3 regions of the Peptacetobacter sp. AB845 genome follow, and region 1 is predicted to be linked to each of the others. Evidence: a T-box and tRNA genes for the amino acid it is inferred to sense, from the RefSeq annotation. Region 1 holds a T-box; the other regions hold tRNA genes.

Region 1 (4,994 bases):
TTATGTCAACTAAATCAGCTATAACAGATTCATATTTTCCGTCTATTAATACTTCTTTTAATGGCTGACGAACTTTTATTCTAGCATTTTCTCTTGAAGCTCTTCCTAGAGTAACTAAGTTTTTAACTAAGTCCATTTTTTCTTCTAGTTTTTCATCAAGAAGTTCTTTGTTGCATCTTGGATAAGAAGCTAGATGAACTGATTCTTCTCCAGTTAAGTTTCTGTACATTTCTTCTGATAAGTAAGGAGCAAATGGAGCTACAACTCTACATAATTCAGTTAATAATTCATAAGTAGTGTTGTAAACTGCTTTTTTATCTTCAGTTAATTCTGGTTCCCAGAATCTTCTTCTAGATCTTCTTATATACCAGTTAGATAAATCGTCATTTATGAATTCCTGTATTCTTCTTATAGTTTTGTTAACTTCGAATATTTCTAGGTTTTCTTCTATTTCAGCTTTTAAGTTGTTGAATTTAGAAAGTATCCATCTATCTAATTCTGATCTATCTTTGTATTCAACGAAGAAATCACCAGGATTTATGTTATCAGTGTTAGCATATAGAGTGAAGAAGTTGTATACGTTCTTCATTGTTCCTACGAATTTAGACTGAACTTCTTTTAATCCTTCTTCGTCGAATCTTATTGGAGTCCATGGTGGAGATACGTATAATAAGTACCATCTTAAAGCATCGGCTCCGTATTTATCGAATAATTCGAATGGATTTACTGTATTTCCTCTTGATTTAGACATTTTCTTACCGTCTTTGTCTAGTACAAGGTCGTTAACTAATACGTTTTTGTATGGTGCTTTACCCATTACAAATGTTGATATTGCTAATAATGAGTAGAACCATCCTCTTGTCTGGTCTATACCTTCACAGATGTAATCTGCTGGGAATAACTGATCAAAGTTTTCTTTATTTTCAAATGGGTAGTGATGCTGAGCAAATGGCATTGATCCTGAATCGAACCAGCAGTCTATAACGTCTTTTACTCTAGTCATTGGTTTACCACATTTTGGACATTTTAGATGTATTTCATCAACGTATGGTCTGTGTAGTTCTACAGTTGCTGGATCTACTTCTTCAACAGCCATATCAGCTAATTCCTGTCTTGATCCTACAGATTCTGTGTTTCCACATTCACATCTCCACATTGGAAGAGGAGTTCCCCAATATCTACTTCTTGATATTGCCCAGTCTTTTAATTCTTCTAGCCAGTTACCGAATCTTCCCTGACCAACGAATTCTGGATACCAGTTTACAGTGTTGTTGTTAGCTATTAACTGGTCTTTTAATTTAGTCATTTCTATGTACCAACTTGGTTTAGCGTAGTAAACAAGTGGAGTCTGACATCTCCAGCAGTGAGGATAGTTGTGAGCAACTTTTTCTTTGCTGAATAATTTATTTTCTTTAGCTAGATATTTTATTATTTCAACATCTAGTCCTTCTTCCATTACGAATTTACCTTTCCATGGAGTTGCAGTAAATTCTCCTCTTTCATCAACTGGCTGAAGTACTGGTAATCCGTATTTTTTACCACAGTTGTAGTCGTCTTCCCCAAATGCTGGAGCAGTATGTACTATACCTGTACCATCTTCAGTAGTTACGTAATCAGCGCAAGTTATGAAGAATGCTTTTTTATCTGGTTTTACGAAGTCTAATAACTGTTCATATTCAACGTATTCTAAGTCTTTACCAGTCATTTTTTCAACAACTTCGTATTCTCTATCTTTCATTACTTTTTCTAGTAATGGTTCAGCTAAGTAGTAGAACTCATCTACATCAGCTGGTTTAACTTTTACATAAGTAACTTCTGGGTTTACTGTTAATGATACATTTGATGGTAATGTCCATGGAGTAGTTGTCCATGCTAAGAAGTATTCATTTTCAGTTCCAGCTTTTTTGAATTTAGCTACTAATGTATTAGTTTTTACTTCTTTGTATCCCTGTGCAACTTCGTGTGATGCAAGACCAGTTCCACATCTTGGGCAGTAAGGAAGTATTTTATGTCCTTCATACATATATCCTTCTTTGTTGAATTTGTTTAATATCCACCAAACAGATTCTATGTAGTTGTTATCTAATGTTATGTATGGGTTATCAAGGTCAACTTCATAAGCCATTCTTTCAGTCATATTTCTCCACTGTTTTTCAAAAGAGAATACTGAATCTCTACATTTATCACAGAATTCTGCTATTCCGTAATCTTCTATAGCCTGTTTATCTGATAATCCTAATTCTTTTTCTACCTGTATTTCTACTGGAAGACCATGAGTATCCCAACCAGCTTTTCTTTTTACCTGGTATCCAGACATTGTTTTATATCTACATACCCAGTCTTTTAATGTTCTGGCAACAACGTGGTGTATACCAGGGTTTCCGTTTGCTGTTGGAGGTCCTTCAAAGAATACGAAACTTGGATCGTTCTGACCTTTTTCTAAAGTTCTTTCTAGTATATCGATGTCCTGCCAGTAATCAAATACTTTTGCTTCTGCTTCTTTAACAGAAGTGTCTACTAATGGTTTAAAGTTCGCCATTATTAATTCACCCTTTCTTTTTAATATTCCCTTTATTTTTCATTGCTCAAAGTTTTCTAAAATAAGTTGCTCAAATAAAAAAACTCGTCGCCTTTGCATACACAAAGGGACGAGTTGCTCGCGTTACCACCCTAATTCCGCATAGATAATTTTAAATTTATATCTACACGACACTCTACTGTATAACGGCACATTACCGGAATAACTTATTCGATAAATCTTTATTAAGATAAATCTTTCAGCATTCAGCTCCGAAGTGATATTCAACTCAGTATATTTCACTGGTTCTCAGCTAACCCAGCTCTCTGTAAAAATAAAATCCGAATCTACTGTCTTCATCATAGCCTTTAAAGATTTTGTTTTCTATACTTTGAAAGTTTATACCAAAATTTAATTTTAGTCAATAGTTATTTTTTGATTTTTTCAGATAATTCTATATTGTTTCTAAATTCAAGCATATCTATAACAAAAAATTATAGTAAAAATCATAAAATTATAGATAATTTTATAGACCAAATATATTTTCTGGAGATGTATTTTCGTCATCAGAATCGTATTCTTCAACATCATCTTCCATTGCAGCAGTTGCCCCAAAATCCTCTATATCGAATCTATCATCTTCATACTCATCCATAGCAGTTCTCCATTCATACTGACTTGAAAGACCTGTATCTATATTAGAGCATATTTCATCAATATTTTTAATTTCACTCTCTAAAAGAGATTTAAATTTATTTTTAAACATTTTAAATTCAGCAGTAATATTATCATACTCTTTTCTTATTTCGATAACTCTGCTAGTAGCCTCATCTATTTTCTGTTTACCCATAAATTCAGCTTCTTCTATTATTATTCTAGCTTTTTTATTTGCAGCAGATGTTGTATCTTCTGCAGCTGTCTGAGCAGTTATAAGAGTTTCTTTTAAAGTATCCTCTATGTTTGTATATTTATTTAGCTGCTCACTATACATTCTAACTCTTTCTTTAAGAGATTCATTTTCTCTTATAAGATTTTCATAATCTACTCTTAAATCATCTAAAAATTCATCAACCTCTTCACAGTTGAATCCTCTCATAGACTTTCTAAAAACTTTTTCTTCTATCTCCTGTGGTGTTATCATTATCTTCTCCTCAACTATAATATTATTCTAGCCTTTACTCTAGTTCTTCCTTTTCTGGTCTCCCCGCCTATTTCAATAACTTCAGACCTACCTTTTCCCCTTACTGAAATAAGATCTCCTGAAGATACTGCCTTAGATGCAGATGTAATTTTTTCATAATTTACATGAACTCTCTCCGCATTTATATACTTTAGACTTTCCTGTCTTGAAATATTGTATATTCCACTTATTACACAATCTAGTCTATCTGAAGATACTGTAAACGAGATATCTTTATATTTCTTTTCTGAAGTTTTTAATTCTTCTCTTTTAATTTCTTTAACTTTTACAGAATTTGTCGCTACTTTTGTAAGGTTCATAACGATATAATCACAAATATCGCTACTTACTACAACCTGACAAAATTCTTCGTGAATTAATATATCGCCTATCTTTTCTCTTTTTATCCCAAGCCCTAAAATAGAACCTAAATAATCCTTATGTGATACACTTCTAAATTTAAAATTACCATCAATCTGAACAAATTTTATAGGTGGCTCAATATCCTCATACTCCATATAAAATGGAAATATAGTCATGACACTTCTTTCAGCACCTTCATATCCCCCGTCAGAATGGTATTTTAAATCTGATTCAGAATTAATTATATCCATAGCATTTTTAATTTCAAAAGGATTCATAAATTCTGTACTTTTTGCTTCATAATTTTTTAGACAAGTATTTGCCTTATCTATCAACTTAAACATTTTGTTCTTTAATTCTATATCTTTTATATGATTAGTAAGTCTTATCTTGTCCATCTTATAGCACTAATCCTTTCAAGAATATAAGTATTATTATCGCTATTACCGGTGAAAAATCTACAGGTCCAGAATAATTTCTGTAAAGAATTTTTCTAATTGGCCCTTCTATTGGCTCTGTTATTTCATCCATTATCTGGTATAACTTAGTGTCCATAAGAGCTGGTACCCATGTAAATAGACTTTTTACTACTATTACCCATGAAATTATATCAAGAAGATAGGCTATTGCTATCCTTAATGTATGCATTAGCATTCCCACTTTCATCTATATTATTTTGTTATTATTTCTGCCAAGGGAAAAGTGCTCTACTTTCAAGTTCTTTTTTCACACTGGCATCTATATCAACATTATTTGGAGCTAATATAAATATTGATCCTGCTACTTTCTGAATATCTCCATCTAGCACATAAACCGCTCCATTTAAAAAGTCGAATATAGATTTTTTAACCTGTGGAGAAGATACTCCATCTAGGTTTACTACTACTGTTTTTCTCTGTTTTAAAGCATCTGCAATCTGAGTTGCTTCGTCGT
Region 2 (4,994 bases), 580 kb from region 1:
GCTCTACCTCCGTATCTCTGAATCTGAGGCTAGCCCTAAAGCTATTTCGGGGAGAACCAGCTATCTCCGGGTTCGATTGGAATTTCACCGCTATCCACAAGTCATCCCCGAGCTTTTCAACGCTCGTGGGTTCGGTCCTCCACGAAATTTTACTTTCGCTTCAACCTGCTCATGGATAGGTCACCCGGTTTCGGGTCTACGTCATGCAACTAAACGCTCAGTTAAAACTCGCTTTCGCTGCGGCTGCATACATGAAGTACTTAACCTTGCTGCATAACGTAACTCGTTGGCCCGTTCTACAAAAAGTACGCGGTCACACAAGAAATGTGCTTCCACAGTTTGTAAGTACAGGGTTTCAGGTTCTATTTCACTCCCCTCCCGGGGTTCTTTTCACCTTTCCCTCACGGTACTATGCGCTATCGGTCACCGGGTAGTATTTAGCCTTGGAGGGTGGTCCCTCCTGCTTCCCACGGGGTTTCACGTGTCCCGTGGTACTCTGGATCATATCGGAAGTCTTCTCACTTCGACTACAGGGCTGTTACCTTCTGTGGCGGAGCTTTCCAAAACTCTTCGTCTGTAATAACCTCTTCCTGATGATATGTCCGCAACCCCTAAGAAGCGAACTTCTTAGGTTTGGGCTGTTCCGCGTTCGCTCGCCGCTACTAGCGGAATCGAATTTCTTTCTCTTCCTTCGGGTACTTAGATGTTTCAGTTCCCCGAGTTCCCCTCAACGAGCTATGTATTCACTCGAAGATACCATGACATTACTCATGGTGAGTTTCCTCATTCGGAAATCTATGGATCAAAGTTTACGTGCAACTCCCCATAGCTTATCGCAGCTTATCACGTCCTTCATCGGCTCCCGGTGCCAAGGCATCCGCCCTGCACCCTTAATAACTTGACCAGTTACAGTTGATATTTTTTTATAAGGTTATCGTCCTTATTTATCACATTAAGGAAATAAATGATGTCATATCATAATATATATGTAGTTTTCAAAGTACAGTTTTGAAGGAATGAACCTTCAAAACCGAACAGCAGATAATTCTCCCTAGAAAGGAGGTGATCCAGCCGCACCTTCCGATACGGCTACCTTGTTACGACTTCACCCCAGTTATTGATTCCACCTTCGACGACTTCTCCCAAAAGGTTAGATAGTCGGCTTCGGGTGTCTCCAACTCCCATGGTGTGACGGGCGGTGTGTACAAGACCCGGGAACGCATTCACCGCAGCATTCTGATCTGCGATTACTAGTAACTCCAGCTTCATGTAGGCGAGTTTCAGCCTACAATCCGAACTGAGAATGGCTTTAAGGGATTTGCTCCACCTCACGGCTTGGCTGCCCTCTGTACCATCCATTGTAGCACGTGTGTAGCCCTAGGCATAAGGGGCATGATGATTTGACGTCATCCCCACCTTCCTCCAGGTTATCCCTGGCAGTCTCTCTAGAGTGCCCAACTAAATGATGGCAACTAAAGACAAGGGTTGCGCTCGTTGCGGGACTTAACCCAACATCTCACGACACGAGCTGACGACAACCATGCACCACCTGTCACTTCTGTCCCCAGAGGGAAAGAGGAGATTAGTCCTCGGTCAGAAGGATGTCAAGCCTAGGTAAGGTTCTTCGCGTTGCTTCGAATTAAACCACATGCTCCGCTACTTGTGCGGGTCCCCGTCAATTCCTTTGAGTTTCACACTTGCGTGCGTACTCCCCAGGCGGAGTACTTAATGCGTTAGCTGCGGCACCGAAGGGGGTAACCTCCGACACCTAGTACTCATCGTTTACAGCGTGGACTACCAGGGTATCTAATCCTGTTTGCTCCCCACGCTTTCGTGCCTCAGCGTCAGTTACAGTCCAGAAAGCCGCCTTCGCTACTGGTGTTCCTCCCAATATCTACGCATTTCACCGCTACACTGGGAATTCCGCTTTCCTCTCCTGCACTCAAGTCAGACAGTATCAGGAGCTTACTACGGTTGAGCCGTAGCCTTTAACTCCTGACTTGAAAGACCGCCTACGCACCCTTTACGCCCAGTAAATCCGGATAACGCTAGCCCCCTACGTATTACCGCGGCTGCTGGCACGTAGTTAGCCGGGGCTTCCTCCTCAAGTACCGTCATTATCTTCCTTGAGGACAGAGCTTTACGACCCGAAGGCCTTCATCGCTCACGCGGCGTTGCTGCATCAGGCTTGCGCCCATTGTGCAATATTCCCCACTGCTGCCTCCCGTAGGAGTTTGGACCGTGTCTCAGTTCCAATGTGGCCGATCACCCTCTCAGGTCGGCTACTGATCGTCGCCTTGGTGGGCCATTACCCCGCCAACAAGCTAATCAGACGCGGGTCCATCCTGTACCGAAAAATCTTTGATATAAAAGTCATGCGACCCTTATATATTATCCCGTATTAGCATACCTTTCGGTATGTTATCCGTGTGTACAGGGCAGGTTGCCCACGCGTTACTCACCCGTCCGCCGCTCTTCTCCGAAGAGAATCGCTCGACTTGCATGTGTTAGGCACGCCGCCAGCGTTCATCCTGAGCCAGGATCAAACTCTCAAAATAAAATTTCTTCGAAATTTTATATCGCCAACGAATTTTTCGCTAATGCTCAAAATTCCGTTGCTCAAAATAAAATTAGTTTGTTAAATCCGCTCAGATGTTATCTCAAAATATCTGGCATGGTTTGTATGGCGTTCGAATTATTCATTCGAACTAAATATATCTGCTATTCAGTTTTCAAAGTTCATAATCACTAATAATATAGCTCAGTAGCGGTAACAGGAGTCGAACCTGTGACCTTTCGGGTATGAACCGAACGCTCTAGCCAACTAAGCTATACCGCCATGTTCTATGGTGCCCAGAGGCGGAATCGAACCACCGACACGGGGATTTTCAGTCCCCTGCTCTACCGACTGAGCTATCTGGGCATAATCATAATAAGTGGGCCTAGCTGGACTCGAACCAGCGACCTCACGCTTATCAGGCGTGCGCTCTAACCACCTGAGCTATAGGCCCATAAATGGTCGAGGTGAAGGGACTCGAACCCCCGGCCCCATGGTCCCAAACCACGTGCGCTACCAAACTGCGCTACACCTCGATTTTTGGTTCTATATGGCAGGGGTAGAGGGACTCGAACCCCCGGCGCACGGTTTTGGAGACCGACGCTCTACCAACTGAGCTATACCCCTATGTTTTTTTTAGATAAAAAAAGATGGACCATCAGGGACTCGAACCCCAGACCTACCGGTTATGAGCCGGGCGCTCTAACCAACTGAGCTAATGGTCCATAAAATTGGTCGAGGTGAAGGGACTCGAACCCCCGGCCCCATGGTCCCAAACCACGTGCGCTACCAAACTGCGCTACACCTCGATTTAAATATAAATGGCGGAGAAGGAGGGATTCGAACCCTCGCACCGGTGTTACCCAGCCTAAACCCTTAGCAGGGGCTCCTCTTATAGCCTCTTGAGTACTTCTCCTAATATGGCGGAGAGGGTGGGATTCGAACCCACGGTGCCGTTAAGCATCACTGGTTTTCAAGACCAGCTCCTTAAACCACTCGGACACCTCTCCATATTAAAAAATGATCTATCCGCGATTCGAACGCGGGACACCTTGATTAAAAGTCAAGTGCTCTACCGACTGAGCTAATAGACCATAAAAAATGAGCGCAGAAGGATTCGAACCTTCGACACACGCCTTAGAAGGGCGTTGCTCTATCCAGCTGAGCTATGCACCCATATCAAATATTTGGAGCTGGTGATAGGACTCGAACCTACAACCTGCTGATTACAAGTCAGCTGCTCTACCAATTGAGCCACACCAGCATATTGGCGGGAATAACAGGACTCGAACCTGTGACCCAATGATTAACAGTCATTTGCTCTACCAACTGAGCCATATTCCCACATTTTTAGTATTTATTTTTTTATAAAGTGGCGACTCGGATGGGGTTCGAACCCACGACCTCCAGCGTGACAGGCTGGCATTCTAACCAACTGAACTACCGAGCCACTTTATTTGGTGGGGTTAACAGGGCTCGAACCTGTGACCCCCTGCTTGTAAGGCAGATGCTCTCCCAGCTGAGCTATAACCCCATTTTGGAGCGGGTGAAGGGGATCGAACCCTCACAGCTGGCTTGGAAGGCCAGAACTCTACCATTGAGCTACACCCGCATATTTAGCTGGTGACCCGTAGGAGAATCGAACTCCTGTTACCACCGTGAAAGGGTGGTGTCTTAACCGCTTGACCAACGGGCCATTTAACGTGGCTACGTCCTACTCTCCCAGGGGCCTTCGCCCCAAGTACCATCAGCGATAGAGAGCTTAACTTCTGTGTTCGGAATGGGAACAGGTGTATCCTCTCTTCTATAATAACCACATTATTTTTGACAAGTATTATATTAACATATCCATTCGAAAGTGTCAATATATTTTTTCAGAGATTGTACTCTGAAAACTACATACATATTAATCAAATTACCAAATATTTACTTGGTCAAGTCCTCGACCTATTAGTATCGGTAAGCTGCATACATTACTGCACTTCCACCTCCGACCTATCAACCACGTAGTCTTCATGGGGTCTTACTTCCGAGGAATGGGAAATCTTATCTTGAGGCTGGCTTCGCGCTTAGATGCTTTCAGCGCTTATCCGTTCCGTACATAGCTACCCAGCCATGCCTCTGGCGAGACAACTGGTACACCAGCGGTACGTCCACCCCGGTCCTCTCGTACTAAGGGCAGATCCTCTCAAATTTCCTACGCCTGCGACGGATAGGGACCGAACTGTCTCACGACGTTCTGAACCCAGCTCGCGTACCACTTTAATGGGCGAACAGCCCAACCCTTGGGACCTACTACAGCCCCAGGATGTGATGAGCCGACATCGAGGTGCCAAACCTCCCCGTCGATGTGGACTCTTGGGGGAGATAAGCCTGTTATCCCCAGGGTAGCTTTTATCCGTTGAGCGATGGCCCTTCCACTCAGAACCACCGGATC
Region 3 (4,994 bases), 720 kb from region 1:
ACGGGGAGCGAAATTTAGTAGCGAAGCATCTGCATTCACACTGTCGAGAAAAGTCTCTATCGAGTTTAAAGGCGCCCGTACCGCAAACCGACACAGGTGGGTGAGGAGAGTATCCTAAGGCCAGCGAGAGAACTGTTGTTAAGGAACTCGGCAAAATGACCCCGTAACTTAGGGATAAGGGGTGCCATCGAAAGATGGCCGCAGAGAATAGGCCCAAGCGACTGTTTACCAAAAACATAGGTTTCTGCTAAGTCGCAAGACGATGTATAGGAGCTGACGCCTGCCCGGTGCTGGAAGGTTAAGGGGATCTGTTAGAGCAATCGAAGCAGTGAACTTAAGCCCCAGTAAACGGCGGCCGTAACTATAACGGTCCTAAGGTAGCGAAATTCCTTGTCGGGTAAGTTCCGACCCGCACGAAAGGCGTAACGATTTGGGCACTGTCTCAACAACAGACTCGGTGAAATTGTAATTCCGGTGAAGATGCCGGATACCTGCGACAGGACGGAAAGACCCCATGGAGCTTTACTGTAGCTTGGCATTGGGTCTTGGTACTACATGTACAGCATAGGTGGGAGGCTTTGATTCCAGGACGCCAGTTTTGGATGAGCCACCGTTGGGATACCACCCCTGTAGTACTGGGACTCTAACCAGAGGCCTTGAATCAGGTCTTGGGACACTGTCAGGCGGGCAGTTTGACTGGGGCGGTCGCCTCCCAAAAGGTAACGGAGGCGCTCAAAGGTTCTCTCAGCACGGTCGGAAATCGTGCACAGAGTGTAAAGGCATAAGAGAGCTTGATTGCAAGACATACAGGTCGAGCAAGGACGAAAGTCGGACTTAGTGATCCGGTGGTTCTGAGTGGAAGGGCCATCGCTCAACGGATAAAAGCTACCCTGGGGATAACAGGCTTATCTCCCCCAAGAGTCCACATCGACGGGGAGGTTTGGCACCTCGATGTCGGCTCATCACATCCTGGGGCTGTAGTAGGTCCCAAGGGTTGGGCTGTTCGCCCATTAAAGTGGTACGCGAGCTGGGTTCAGAACGTCGTGAGACAGTTCGGTCCCTATCCGTCGCAGGCGTAGGAAATTTGAGAGGATCTGCCCTTAGTACGAGAGGACCGGGGTGGACGTACCGCTGGTGTACCAGTTGTCTCGCCAGAGGCATGGCTGGGTAGCTATGTACGGAACGGATAAGCGCTGAAAGCATCTAAGCGCGAAGCCAGCCTCAAGATAAGATTTCCCATTCCTCGGAAGTAAGACCCCATGAAGACTACGTGGTTGATAGGTCGGAGGTGGAAGTGCAGTAATGTATGCAGCTTACCGATACTAATAGGTCGAGGACTTGACCAAGTAAATATTTGGTAATTTGATTAATATGTATGTAGTTTTGAAAGTACAATACTTTTAAAAAATATATTGACACATTCAATTGGATATGTTAATATAATACTTGTCCTTAACAAGAAAAGAGGACTAAATAAGCCGAAGTGGCGGAACTGGCAGACGCACAGGACTTAAAATCCTGCGGGACTTATCCTCCCGTACCGGTTCGATTCCGGTCTTCGGCACTCAAATAATATCGCGGGGTGGAGCAGTTGGCAGCTCGTCGGGCTCATAACCCGAAGGTCGTAGGTTCAAGTCCTACCTCCGCAACCAAAATAAAATATGGCCCGTTGGTCAAGCGGTTAAGACACCACCCTTTCACGGTGGTAACAGGAGTTCGATTCTCCTACGGGTCACCAACTAAATATGCGGGTGTAGCTCAATGGTAGAGTTCTGGCCTTCCAAGCCAGCTGTGAGGGTTCGATCCCCTTCACCCGCTCCAAAATGGGGTTATAGCTCAGCTGGGAGAGCATCTGCCTTACAAGCAGGGGGTCACAGGTTCGAGCCCTGTTAACCCCACCAAATAAAGTGGCTCGGTAGTTCAGTTGGTTAGAATGCCAGCCTGTCACGCTGGAGGTCGTGGGTTCGAACCCCATCCGAGTCGCCACTTTATAAAAAAATAAATACTAAAAATGTGGGAATATGGCTCAGTTGGTAGAGCAAATGACTGTTAATCATTGGGTCACAGGTTCGAGTCCTGTTATTCCCGCCAATGTGCTGGTGTGGCTCAATTGGTAGAGCAGCTGACTTGTAATCAGCAGGTTGTAGGTTCGAGTCCTATCACCAGCTCCAAATATGGAGGATTTCCCGAGTGGCCAAAGGGGGCAGACTGTAAATCTGTTAGCATCGCTTTCGGTGGTTCGAATCCACCATCCTCCACCAAAATAAAATATACGCGGATGTGGCGGAATTGGCAGACGCACTAGACTTAGGATCTAGCGCCTACGGCGTGGGGGTTCGACTCCCTTCATCCGCACCATGTAAAGTGCATATCAAAAAATATAATATAATGTGCGGGAATAGTTCAGCGGTAGAGCGCGACCTTGCCAAGGTCGAAGTCGCGAGTTCGAATCTCGTTTCCCGCTCCAAAAGCATTGTTGATGTGGGTGCATAGCTCAGCTGGATAGAGCAACGCCCTTCTAAGGCGTGTGTCGAAGGTTCGAATCCTTCTGCGCTCACCATGTTGGGGATTCGCCAAGTCGGTAAGGCATAGCACTTTGACTGCTACATTCGTAGGTTCGAGTCCTGCATCCCCAGCCAATATAATGTTATAAATAAATTAAAAAATGATGATTAATCTGGTTCATTAGCTCAGTTGGTAGAGCACCTGACTCTTAATCAGGGAGTCCTGGGTTCGAGTCCCAGATGAATCACTTTTGTAAATATGGAGAGGTGTCCGAGTGGTTTAAGGAGCTGGTCTTGAAAACCAGTGATGCTTAACGGCACCGTGGGTTCGAATCCCACCCTCTCCGCCAAATGCCCAGATAGCTCAGTCGGTAGAGCAGGGGACTGAAAATCCCCGTGTCGGTGGTTCGATTCCGCCTCTGGGCACCATATAGTGTGGCGGTATAGCTTAGTTGGCTAGAGCGTTCGGTTCATACCCGAAAGGTCACAGGTTCGACTCCTGTTACCGCTACCAAGATAATGAGGACCATTAGCTCAGTTGGTTAGAGCGCCCGGCTCATAACCGGTAGGTCTGGGGTTCGAGTCCCTGATGGTCCACCAAGTAAATATTTTTCGAGGTGTAGCGCAGTTTGGTAGCGCACGTGGTTTGGGACCATGGGGCCGGGGGTTCGAGTCCCTTCACCTCGACCATTTGTGGTGGATGTAGCCCAGTTGGTTAGAGCGCCAGATTGTGGCTCTGGAGGCCGTGAGTTCGAATCTCATCATCCACCCCAAAAAATATATGGTCTATTAGCTCAGTCGGTAGAGCACTTGACTTTTAATCAAGGTGTCCCGCGTTCGAATCGCGGATAGATCACTTTTCGGCGACATAGCCAAGCGGTAAGGCAATGGACTGCAACTCCTTGATCTCCAGTTCGAATCTGGATGTCGCCTCCAACTAAATATGATTTAAGCCGAAGTGGCGGAACTGGCAGACGCACAGGACTTAAAATCCTGCGGGACTTATCCTCCCGTACCGGTTCGATTCCGGTCTTCGGCACTCATACAATATCGCGGGGTGGAGCAGTTGGCAGCTCGTCGGGCTCATAACCCGAAGGTCGTAGGTTCAAGTCCTACCTCCGCAACCAAAATAAAATATGGCCCGTTGGTCAAGCGGTTAAGACACCACCCTTTCACGGTGGTAACAGGAGTTCGATTCTCCTACGGGTCACCAACTAAATATGCGGGTGTAGCTCAATGGTAGAGTTCTGGCCTTCCAAGCCAGCTGTGAGGGTTCGATCCCCTTCACCCGCTCCAAAATGGGGTTATAGCTCAGCTGGGAGAGCATCTGCCTTACAAGCAGGGGGTCACAGGTTCGAGCCCTGTTAACCCCACCAAATAAAGTGGCTCGGTAGTTCAGTTGGTTAGAATGCCAGCCTGTCACGCTGGAGGTCGTGGGTTCGAACCCCATCCGAGTCGCCACTTTATAAAAAAATAAATACTAAAAATGTGGGAATATGGCTCAGTTGGTAGAGCAAATGACTGTTAATCATTGGGTCACAGGTTCGAGTCCTGTTATTCCCGCCAATGTGCTGGTGTGGCTCAATTGGTAGAGCAGCTGACTTGTAATCAGCAGGTTGTAGGTTCGAGTCCTATCACCAGCTCCAAATATGGAGGATTTCCCGAGTGGCCAAAGGGGGCAGACTGTAAATCTGTTAGCATCGCTTTCGGTGGTTCGAATCCACCATCCTCCACCAAAATAAAATATACGCGGATGTGGCGGAATTGGCAGACGCACTAGACTTAGGATCTAGCGCCTACGGCGTGGGGGTTCGACTCCCTTCATCCGCACCATATTTTATTAATTCAGTTTTGTGGGTGCATAGCTCAGCTGGATAGAGCAACGCCCTTCTAAGGCGTGTGTCGAAGGTTCGAATCCTTCTGCGCTCACCAAAACACATAACTTAATATTTACCAATGTTGGGGATTCGCCAAGCGGTAAGGCACATGACTCTGACTCATGCATGCATAGGTTCGAATCCTATATCCCCAGCCATTTTTATTTTTTGTGGTCTATTAGCTCAGTCGGTAGAGCACTTGACTTTTAATCAAGGTGTCCCGCGTTCGAATCGCGGATAGATCACCATTTTTTTATACATGGAGAGGTGTCCGAGTGGTTTAAGGAGCTGGTCTTGAAAACCAGTGATGCTTAACGGCACCGTGGGTTCGAATCCCACCCTCTCCGCCAAGCATATGCGGATGTGGCGGAATTGGCAGACGCACTAGACTTAGGATCTAGCGCCTACGGCGTGGGGGTTCGACTCCCTTCATCCGCACCATACTTTATTTTTATTTTTTGATAAAATATGCCCAGATAGCTCAGTCGGTAGAGCAGGGGACTGAAAATCCCCGTGTCGGTGGTTCGATTCCGCCTCTGGGCACCATATAGTGTGGCGGTATAGCTTAGTTGGCTAGAGCGTTCGGTTCATACCCGAAAGGTCACAGGTTCGA

Evidence for each region. A T-box is a leader RNA that pairs with one kind of tRNA and senses whether it is charged. The one in region 1 lies ahead of ileS (isoleucine--tRNA ligase), so its partner is inferred to be a tRNA-Ile.
Region 2: it has a tRNA-Ile gene. The T-box ahead of ileS (isoleucine--tRNA ligase) is inferred to sense a tRNA for this amino acid. The anticodon was not compared.
Region 3: it has a tRNA-Ile gene. The T-box ahead of ileS (isoleucine--tRNA ligase) is inferred to sense a tRNA for this amino acid. The anticodon was not compared.

What each region holds. Positions count from the first base shown of each region.
Region 1 covers NZ_CP180001.1:1,149,407-1,154,400, reverse strand. Annotated here, with positions in the region: gene ileS (isoleucine--tRNA ligase) at 1-2,539, opposite strand, end outside; T-box leader at 2,642-2,890, opposite strand; gene ACK2WO_RS05400 (DivIVA domain-containing protein) at 3,045-3,659, opposite strand; gene ACK2WO_RS05395 (RNA-binding protein) at 3,674-4,459, opposite strand; gene ACK2WO_RS05390 (YggT family protein) at 4,461-4,709, opposite strand; gene ACK2WO_RS05385 (cell division protein SepF) at 4,744-4,994, opposite strand, start outside.
Region 2 covers NZ_CP180001.1:565,686-570,679, reverse strand. Annotated here, with positions in the region: rRNA gene ACK2WO_RS02970 (23S ribosomal RNA) at 1-904, opposite strand, end outside; rRNA gene ACK2WO_RS02965 (16S ribosomal RNA) at 1,056-2,558, opposite strand; tRNA gene ACK2WO_RS02960 (tRNA-Met) at 2,766-2,839, opposite strand; tRNA gene ACK2WO_RS02955 (tRNA-Phe) at 2,848-2,923, opposite strand; tRNA gene ACK2WO_RS02950 (tRNA-Ile) at 2,938-3,011, opposite strand; tRNA gene ACK2WO_RS02945 (tRNA-Pro) at 3,017-3,093, opposite strand; tRNA gene ACK2WO_RS02940 (tRNA-Trp) at 3,109-3,184, opposite strand; tRNA gene ACK2WO_RS02935 (tRNA-Ile) at 3,209-3,282, opposite strand; tRNA gene ACK2WO_RS02930 (tRNA-Pro) at 3,290-3,366, opposite strand; tRNA gene ACK2WO_RS02925 (tRNA-Ser) at 3,380-3,473, opposite strand; tRNA gene ACK2WO_RS02920 (tRNA-Ser) at 3,479-3,567, opposite strand; tRNA gene ACK2WO_RS02915 (tRNA-Lys) at 3,579-3,651, opposite strand; tRNA gene ACK2WO_RS02910 (tRNA-Arg) at 3,660-3,733, opposite strand; tRNA gene ACK2WO_RS02905 (tRNA-Thr) at 3,746-3,821, opposite strand; tRNA gene ACK2WO_RS02900 (tRNA-Asn) at 3,826-3,901, opposite strand; tRNA gene ACK2WO_RS02895 (tRNA-Asp) at 3,931-4,007, opposite strand; tRNA gene ACK2WO_RS02890 (tRNA-Val) at 4,016-4,091, opposite strand; tRNA gene ACK2WO_RS02885 (tRNA-Gly) at 4,096-4,169, opposite strand; tRNA gene ACK2WO_RS02880 (tRNA-Glu) at 4,179-4,253, opposite strand; rRNA gene rrf (5S ribosomal RNA) at 4,259-4,375, opposite strand; rRNA gene ACK2WO_RS02870 (23S ribosomal RNA) at 4,488-4,994, opposite strand, start outside.
Region 3 covers NZ_CP180001.1:426,345-431,338, reverse strand. Annotated here, with positions in the region: rRNA gene ACK2WO_RS02190 (23S ribosomal RNA) at 1-1,346, shown strand, start outside; tRNA gene ACK2WO_RS02185 (tRNA-Leu) at 1,478-1,564, shown strand; tRNA gene ACK2WO_RS02180 (tRNA-Met) at 1,577-1,652, shown strand; tRNA gene ACK2WO_RS02175 (tRNA-Glu) at 1,664-1,738, shown strand; tRNA gene ACK2WO_RS02170 (tRNA-Gly) at 1,748-1,821, shown strand; tRNA gene ACK2WO_RS02165 (tRNA-Val) at 1,826-1,901, shown strand; tRNA gene ACK2WO_RS02160 (tRNA-Asp) at 1,910-1,986, shown strand; tRNA gene ACK2WO_RS02155 (tRNA-Asn) at 2,016-2,091, shown strand; tRNA gene ACK2WO_RS02150 (tRNA-Thr) at 2,096-2,171, shown strand; tRNA gene ACK2WO_RS02145 (tRNA-Tyr) at 2,177-2,261, shown strand; tRNA gene ACK2WO_RS02140 (tRNA-Leu) at 2,275-2,358, shown strand; tRNA gene ACK2WO_RS02135 (tRNA-Gly) at 2,393-2,467, shown strand; tRNA gene ACK2WO_RS02130 (tRNA-Arg) at 2,484-2,560, shown strand; tRNA gene ACK2WO_RS02125 (tRNA-Gln) at 2,564-2,639, shown strand; tRNA gene ACK2WO_RS02120 (tRNA-Lys) at 2,680-2,752, shown strand; tRNA gene ACK2WO_RS02115 (tRNA-Ser) at 2,766-2,854, shown strand; tRNA gene ACK2WO_RS02110 (tRNA-Phe) at 2,858-2,933, shown strand; tRNA gene ACK2WO_RS02105 (tRNA-Met) at 2,942-3,018, shown strand; tRNA gene ACK2WO_RS02100 (tRNA-Ile) at 3,028-3,104, shown strand; tRNA gene ACK2WO_RS02095 (tRNA-Pro) at 3,118-3,194, shown strand; tRNA gene ACK2WO_RS02090 (tRNA-His) at 3,201-3,277, shown strand; tRNA gene ACK2WO_RS02085 (tRNA-Lys) at 3,288-3,360, shown strand; tRNA gene ACK2WO_RS02080 (tRNA-Cys) at 3,367-3,440, shown strand; tRNA gene ACK2WO_RS02075 (tRNA-Leu) at 3,457-3,543, shown strand; tRNA gene ACK2WO_RS02070 (tRNA-Met) at 3,556-3,631, shown strand; tRNA gene ACK2WO_RS02065 (tRNA-Glu) at 3,643-3,717, shown strand; tRNA gene ACK2WO_RS02060 (tRNA-Gly) at 3,727-3,800, shown strand; tRNA gene ACK2WO_RS02055 (tRNA-Val) at 3,805-3,880, shown strand; tRNA gene ACK2WO_RS02050 (tRNA-Asp) at 3,889-3,965, shown strand; tRNA gene ACK2WO_RS02045 (tRNA-Asn) at 3,995-4,070, shown strand; tRNA gene ACK2WO_RS02040 (tRNA-Thr) at 4,075-4,150, shown strand; tRNA gene ACK2WO_RS02035 (tRNA-Tyr) at 4,156-4,240, shown strand; tRNA gene ACK2WO_RS02030 (tRNA-Leu) at 4,254-4,337, shown strand; tRNA gene ACK2WO_RS02025 (tRNA-Arg) at 4,360-4,436, shown strand; tRNA gene ACK2WO_RS02020 (tRNA-Gln) at 4,465-4,539, shown strand; tRNA gene ACK2WO_RS02015 (tRNA-Lys) at 4,554-4,629, shown strand; tRNA gene ACK2WO_RS02010 (tRNA-Ser) at 4,643-4,731, shown strand; tRNA gene ACK2WO_RS02005 (tRNA-Leu) at 4,739-4,822, shown strand; tRNA gene ACK2WO_RS02000 (tRNA-Phe) at 4,852-4,927, shown strand; tRNA gene ACK2WO_RS01995 (tRNA-Met) at 4,936-4,994, shown strand, end outside.